2 linked regions of the Proteiniborus sp. DW1 genome follow. The protein of the gene in region 2 binds, or shares a complex with, the protein of the main gene of each other region. Links are inferred from orthologs where the notes say so. Each region holds a gene or a part of one and is shown on either strand. Other genes may lie near its edges. The genes, in order: mfd and uvrA.

What was found.
Region 1: the proteins of uvrA (region 2) and mfd are in contact, whole or in part, in a crystal structure (PDB 4DFC), measured with the Escherichia coli proteins. The link is inferred for Proteiniborus sp. DW1 from one-to-one orthologs.

The regions. Positions count from the first base shown.
Region 1 is NZ_FMDO01000055.1:32,745-37,196, forward strand. What follows is about bases 331-4,452. They hold mfd (transcription-repair coupling factor), read right to left. Parts: upstream 4,068-4,452; coding sequence 531-4,067; downstream 331-530. Other genes in these bases: DW1_RS13265 (peptidylprolyl isomerase), read right to left, coding at 331-491; pth (aminoacyl-tRNA hydrolase), read right to left, coding at 4,107-4,452. Also shown: more of DW1_RS13265, read right to left, coding at 1-330. UniProt on the Escherichia coli protein: Couples transcription and DNA repair by recognizing RNA polymerase (RNAP) stalled at DNA lesions. Mediates ATP-dependent release of RNAP and its truncated transcript from the DNA, and recruitment of nucleotide excision repair machinery to the damaged site.
Region 2 is NZ_FMDO01000044.1:84,343-88,072, forward strand. The notes cover bases 215-3,614. They hold uvrA (excinuclease ABC subunit UvrA), read right to left. Parts: upstream 3,241-3,614; coding sequence 415-3,240; downstream 215-414. Other genes in these bases: DW1_RS11560 (copper amine oxidase N-terminal domain-containing protein), read right to left, coding at 215-350; uvrB (excinuclease ABC subunit UvrB), read right to left, coding at 3,301-3,614. Outside these bases: more of DW1_RS11560, read right to left, coding at 1-214; more of uvrB, read right to left, coding at 3,615-3,730. UniProt on the Escherichia coli protein: The UvrABC repair system catalyzes the recognition and processing of DNA lesions. UvrA is an ATPase and a DNA-binding protein. A damage recognition complex composed of 2 UvrA and 2 UvrB subunits scans DNA for abnormalities.

The sequences.
Region 1 (4,452 bases), on a different replicon or contig from region 2:
ATAATTGATTCAAAGAAATGATTTCTATATTTATTTACAATCATTTCTATTTTCATTCTCTTTTCCATAAAATCTTCTGTCATATTGTTTTGTTTAAGAAATTCTTTTAGCTTCTCTTGTCCACCTACTGATGCTATAAATTGATCTATTGCCTCTTCTACTTCTTTGTCACTTACTGTAATCTTTTGTTTCTCTGCATCTTGCAGTATTATTTTTTCAACTATAAGATTATCCAGTACTACTTGTTTTAACTCTTCTTCAAAATTTCTTCCTTGCCCCATGTCCTTTGACATAATATCCTTGCCTAATTGATTTTCATACATCTTTTTGTTTATATCAAAATTAATTCCAAATTCAGATTTTGATATGGGCTCCCCATTAACTATTGCAACTGAATCTTCCCTTGATGTACCACAAGCACTCAGCACCATAGATAATATAAGGATTGTTACTGTAGCTAAGATAACTTTTTTATTTATTTTAAATTGCAATCTTTACCCTCCTAACTATAAGCCTAACATATATATACATTATATATTATTTAATGTCCCATGAAAACCACTAATTTTTTCAATTAATTTTTCTATTTCATCTAATATACTCTCTTGAGACTTGCCCATAAGCTTATATTTGAAGTTTGGTGTTTTAGATATATCAAAGGTCATTCTTCTGCCAAAGGACAGTACTAGTTCATTCATAAGATCAGGTGTAATGCTTTCTATTGAATTAAAATCTAATTTGATCATATCACCATTTTGAGACACTGATACAATTTTAGCCTTACTACAAAGCGACTTAATATAAGATATCCTTAGTAGGTTAGTTACTTCTATTGGTATCTCTCCAAATCTATCCATTACCTCTTCTAGAACATCTGAATAATCCTGTTTATTCATAATAGATGCAATTCTCTTATAAATCTCTACTTTTTGCTCTTCATTTTCAATATATTTTCTAGGTATATAACCGTCTACATTAATCTCTATAGTAGTTTCTACAGCTTCCTCTTCCTGTTTCCCTTTTAGTTTCTTTATAGTTTCATCTAAAAACTTAACATATAAATCATACCCTATAGCAGCCATTTGTCCATGCTGCTCTGATCCCAATAGATTACCTGCTCCCCTTATCTCTAAGTCTCTCATAGCTATCTTAAAGCCTGAACCAAACTCTGTAAACTCTTTTATTGCCTTCAATCTCTTCTCTGCGACTTCAGTTAGCACTTTATTCTTTTCATAGGTAAAATAAGCCGAGGCTATTCTATTAGAGCGCCCTACCCTACCTCTTAATTGATATAATTGAGAAAGGCCCATTTTGTCAGCATCATGAATTATTATCGTATTTACATTAGGTATGTCAAGACCTGTTTCAATAATTGTTGTACATACTAATACATCTATCTCTCTATTGAGAAAGTCCATCATTACTCTTTCTAACTCTCTCTCGCTCATCTGTCCATGTCCAATGGCTACTCTTGCATCTGGTACTAGGCTTTTTACTTTTGAAGCAAATTGCTGAATATTATTAACTCTATTATATAGATAATAAACCTGTCCTTCTCTATTAAGCTCTCTGATGATAGCATCTTTTATTAGCTGTTCATTGTATTCAACAACATATGTCTGCACAGGATATCTCTCTTCCGGAGGTTCTTCAATAATACTCATATCTCTAATACCTATTAATGACATATGAAGAGTTCTCGGAATAGGAGTTGCCGTTAATGTAAGCACATCTATGCTCTGTTTAATTATCTTAATAGCTTCTTTATGCTTAACTCCAAACCTTTGCTCTTCGTCAATAATCAGTAATCCTAGGTCTTTAAATTTAACATCCTTTGATAATAGCCTATGGGTTCCGACTACGATATCAAGATTTCCACTTTTTAAATCATTGATTATTTTCTTTTGCTGATTTGCTGTTCTAAATCTACTTAGCATTTCAGCCTTGACAGGGAATTGGCTAAATCTCTCAACTATTGTATTATAGTGCTGCTGAGCTAATATGGTTGTAGGTACTAAAATAGCTACTTGTTTACCATCCATTATTGCCTTAAATGCAGCTCTCAGTGCCACCTCAGTCTTCCCATACCCTACATCTCCACACAACAGCCTATCCATAGGTCTGTTTTTTTCCATGTCTTTTTTGATTTCTTCTATACATCTTAACTGATCTTCAGTTTCTTCATAGGGAAAAGCATCTTCAAATTCTTTCTGCCATGGAGTATCAGGAGAAAATTTATATCCTTGTACTGTTTGTCTAGCTGCATAAAGCTTTATCAAATCTGCAGCCATGTCTTCTATAGCCTTCTTGACCTTTGTTTTGGTCTTTGCCCACTCGCTGCTACCAAGCTTACTTATTTTAGGCTCTACAGTATCTGAGCCGATATACTTTTGGATTAAATTCATCTGGTCAATTGGCACATAGAGTTTGTCTTCTCCTGAATACTTCACTGATAAATAATCCTTCTTGACTCCTTGTACTGTTAATTGCTCTATTCCAACATACTTTCCGATACCATGAGTTTCATGAACTACATAATCTCCAACATTTAAGTCTGTAAAGGATGCTATCTTAGCGGAATCTTTTCTCGCCTTAGTAGCTCTTGCTTTCTTATAGGTTCCAAAAACTTCTTTATCACTTATAATAGCAAACTTTAGGTTTGAATATTCAAATCCCCTGCTTATGCTTCCGGCAGTTACGAAGACTTGACCCGACTTTATTTCTCTAATAGCATCATCTACATAGTTACATTCAATATTGTTTTCTAAAAGATTCTGTACTAACCTAACTCCTCTTTCTTTAGTTCCAGAAAGTATGATAGTCTTATATCCTCTATACTTAAGATGCTTAAGCTCCTCTACTAGTATTTCAATCTTATTATGAAAAGATTGCATACCCTTTATACTGAAATTTATAATGGCCTTAGGTCTAAATCTAGGATTATTTTTTAGGAGATTAGTTGTAGTGATACAAGTATTTTTAGATATATTTTCTAAAATAGTATCATAGGTGTGATAAATGTCTTGATGCCTAGATAATACTTCTCCTCTTTCGAACTGGTCAGTATATCTATTCATAAAATCCTGCCTAAGTCCTTTTACACTTTCCTCTATTCTCTGAGGCTCATCTACTATGACTACAGAGTCATTCTTGAAGTATTCAATAATATTTGAAAAGTTTTGCCCTAAGTAAGGAACTAATAAATCAAGGTTTCCTATACTCAATCCATTTGACAATCTCTCTATATAGGATTTGAACTTTTCTGTTAGATTTTCAACTATTCCCAACTCGCCTTTTTTCTGAAGTTTCTTAGTTGCAGTGCTTAAATCGCTTTCAATTCCATTTATAACATTATTAATCTCTTCCTCTAATATAAGAATCTCTTTAATTGGTGGGATATGAATCTTAGTTAAATTTTCAATTGATCTCTGAGTTTTTAAATCAAATATTCTTATTGAATCTATTTCGTCATCAAACAGCTCAATCCTAAATGGATTTGATGAATTAACTGGGAAAAGGTCAATGATACCTCCTCTTATACTAAATTGTCCTACTCCTTCTACCATATCCACTCTTTCATAGCCTTGAGTGACGAAAATCTTTGATAACTTATTTAAATCAATAATCTGTCCCATTTCAATATCAATGGTATATTCTTTAATTAGAGTCTTTGCCATTATCTTATTCATTATGGATTGAATAGAAGATACTACTAATATGTTTTCACCTTGAATCAGCCTATCTAGGACTCTTACCCTATGATTTGATACCTCTTGACTATGGGCAGCAATATCATAAAAAACTACTTCCCTCGTAGGAAATAATTCACTATTTTCTTTGCCAAAAAAAACTAAATCCTCCAAAATCTTTTTTGCTCTTATTTCGTCATAGGTTATTATAAGAATTTGTTTACTTAAGTGTTGATTTAAAGCATAAGAAATATGGGCTATATTTTCTTCAGATAACCCATGTAAAGCAATTGGTGAAGTTTTTTTATTTATTTCATTTATTAATTGATCATATGAAGACAGATTTTTTAAACTGTCTATAAACATATTTAATTCCACAAAACCAGCTCCTTAGCTAGAACGCCTGTAGCCCAGGTTTTAGATACCTGGGCTCTCAATATTTATATTAAACTCATTCATTGCGGCACTTATGCCACTTGTGATAATCTTTTCAACTGCCTTTGCAGCTTGTTCGACTGTATTATCTATAATCACTCTATGTTCCTTTGAAAAACCACTTAAAACAAAATCTGCTAAATCTTGATGCTCATTTGGTTTACCTACACCTATCTTGACCCTTGGGAAATTTTCGCTTTGAAGCAAGTATATGATAGATTTTAATCCATTATGAGTGCCTGCACTTCCTTTTGCTCTTATTCTGAGTGACCCAAATTTTATATCTACATCATCTACTATAACAATAATATTTTCTATTGGCAGTTTG
Region 2 (3,730 bases):
TCTATGGTTCTATTTTTATGGTCTATCTTAGTTATCATTCCATATACAAACTTTTCTCCATTTAAATAATCACACTCTGGAAAATCCTTATACTTATTTATGATAACCTTATTTGCACTATTATCCCATTTAACTTCGCATCCTATGCCTTCTGCTACTGCCCTAATTGGTACAAAGGTTCTGTTATTATAAATAAATGGTTCTGTATCTGTTTCAATTATCTCTCCATTTACTTCTATTCTTGTCCCATTAATTAGTACGTCAATTCTTTTGAAATATCCTCCTGCAAAGGAGGTAGCTGATAATAGTAGAATTATACCTATGAATAAAATTAATAAAGCCTTTTTCATAATAAAACCCCCTAATCTGTTATAATATGAGTTTTGACAAATTAGAGGGATTTATTCAAATATATTATTTTTCTAGCATTTTTTTAAGAAATTGTCCAGTATAGGACTCCTCAACACTGCATATCTCCTCAGGTGTTCCTTGAGCTACTATAGTTCCACCCTTGTCTCCTCCTTCAGGTCCTAGGTCAATTATATAGTCAGATGTCTTTATAACATCTAGATTATGCTCTATAACTAATACAGCATTTCCAGCATCTACTAATTTATTTAACACCTTTATAAGCTTGTGTATATCTGCTATATGAAGTCCTGTTGTAGGTTCATCAAGAATATATAATGTCTTTCCTGTACTTCTCTTGCTAAGCTCAGTAGCTAACTTTACTCTTTGTGCTTCTCCACCTGAAAGTTGTGTTGAAGGTTGCCCTAGCTTAATATAGCCTAATCCAACTTCATACATAGTTTCTATTTTTCTCTTTATGCTTGGTATACTATCAAAGAATTCTAAGGCCTCCTCCACTGTCATATCTAAAATATCAGAGATAGTTTTGCCTTTATATTTAACTTGTAGGGTTTCTCTATTGTATCTCTTGCCCTTGCATACCTCACAAGGAACATACACATCTGGAAGGAAGTGCATTTCAATTTTTAATATACCGTCTCCCTTACAAGCTTCACATCTTCCTCCTTTTACATTAAAGCTAAACCTTCCTTTGCTATATCCTCTTGCTTTTGCCTCAGGAGTCATAGCAAATAAGTCTCTAATCTGGTCAAACACTCCTGTATATGTTGCAGGATTCGATCTTGGAGTTCTTCCTATAGGTGATTGGTCAATTTCAATAATCTTATCTATATGTTCAATTCCAAGAATTTTTTTATGCTTTCCAGGTTTGTCTTTAGATCTATACAATTCCTGTGCCAAGCTTTTATAAAGTATTTCATTTACTAAAGTACTTTTCCCTGATCCAGAAACACCAGTAATAGATGTGAATACTCCAAGAGGTATCTTAACATCTATATTTTTCAAATTGTTTTCTGAGGCACCTTTTATTTCAATCCATTTACCATTAAGCTTTCTTCTTTCCTTTGGAACCTCTATTTTCTTTTTGCCGCTTAAATATTGTCCAGTAATAGACTCTTCACATTTTTTAATATCGTCAATAGTTCCTTCTGCTATTATATATCCACCATGAACACCTGCACCTGGTCCTATATCTACTATATGATCAGCACAATACATAGTATCCTCGTCATGCTCGACTACTATTAGAGTATTACCTAAGTCAGTTAAATTTCTAAGAGCTTTTAATAGCTTATCATTGTCTCTTTGATGAAGCCCGATGCTTGGTTCATCTAATACATATAGTACACCTACCAAACTTGAACCTATCTGAGTAGCTAGTCTAATTCTCTGTGCCTCTCCTCCTGAAAGAGTCCCGGCATTTCTTGACAGTGTAAGATAATCTAGTCCAACATCTACAAGAAAGTTTAGTCTTTCTTTTATCTCTTTAAGTATCTGATTAGCTATTTTCTCTTGCATTTCAGTAAGCTTTAATTCATTTACAAAATCTATTGCCTGTCTTACTGACATATCTGTAAACTCAGATATGTTAAGTCCTCCTACAGTAACTGCAAGTATCTCTGGCCTTAATCTATTCCCATTGCAATCAGGACATGGGATGATACTCATATATTCTTCTATTTTATCCTTCATATAATCAGAGTTTGTTTCGCTATATCTTCTTTCGAAATTAGGTATTACACCTTCAAAAGCCGCCTTAAAGGTTTTCCACCCTCCAAATCTGCTATCAAATTCAAATTCTAGTTCTCTTTCTCCTGTGCCGTAGAGTATATCATCTATTAATTCTTTTGGTGCCTCTCCAATAGGTGCATCTAAATCAAATTTATAGTATTCTGCAATAGCTCTAAACATTTTTATATAATATGTGTCATCAGAAGAATTTGCATAAGGGGCTATGGCACCCTGATTTATAGATATATTTTTGTTAGGAATAATGAGCTCAGGATCTATTTTCATGTGACTTCCTAGTCCATTACAAGTAGGACACATTCCAAAAGGGCTATTGAATGAAAACATTCTTGGTGCCAATTCTTCTATTCCTACACCACAGTCAGGACATGAAAGCTTTTGACTAAATAGTAGTTCTTCTTTTTCCAGTACATCTACTATAACAAGTCCATCTGAAAGCTTTAAGGCTGTTTCTAAGGAATCTGTTAGTCTCTTCTCTATTCCTTCCTTGACTACTATTCTATCTACTATTACTTCTATTGTGTGTTTTTTAGTTTTTTCAAGCTTTATGTCATCACTTAACTCCATCATTTCTCCATCTATTCTAACTCTGACAAAGCCCTCTTTTCTAATACTTTCAAGTACTTTTTGATGCTCTCCCTTACGTCCTCTAATAATCGGAGCAAGTAATTGAAGTTTTGTTCTTTCTTCTAGTGACATTATTTGATCTACCATCTGGTCTATTGATTGGGACGCAATCTCTTTTCCGCATTTATAACAGTGAGGAGTACCTATTCTAGCATATAGAAGCCTTAGGTAGTCATAAATTTCTGTTACTGTACCAACTGTAGATCTAGGGTTTTTGCTTGTTGTCTTTTGGTCTATTGATATAGCAGGCGACAGTCCTTCTATATATTCTACATCTGGCTTTTCCATTTGTCCTAAAAACTGTCTTGCATAAGCAGAAAGACTTTCTACATATCTTCTTTGTCCCTCTGCGTATATGGTATCAAATGCTAAGGAGGACTTTCCTGAACCACTTAAACCTGTTAGTACAATGAATTTATTCCTTGGAAGCTCTATATTTATATTTTTTAAGTTGTTTTCTTTAGCTCCTCTTATTATTATTTTATCTTTTAACATATTGCACCTCGTTTTTCTTAAATGAGTACTTAGATTCTAGATTCTTCGTTTAAAGCTCTTTTACAGTTTACCCTTTAACTCACTGATTTTATCTCTTAATTCAGCTGCTCTTTCAAATTGTAAATTCTCTGCTGCCTCAAACATTTCTATCTCTAGGTTTTTAATCAGAGCTATTAGTTCATCCTTATTAATTTCTTTTTCCTTGTCATATCCATATTTGTCATAGTCTTCTGCAACCTTAGTGGCCTCTATAACATCTCTAATTCCTTTTTTAATAGTTTGAGGGACGATATTATGTTCTTTGTTATACTCGATTTGTATATGTCTTCTTCTATTAGTTTCATCTATAGCTCTTTTCATTGAATTAGTGATGCTATCAGCATACATTATAACCTTACCATCTGCATTTCTAGCTGCTCTACCTATTGTCTGTACCATTGATGTTTCAGATCTTAAGAATCCTTCCTTATCAGCATCTAATATGGCCACT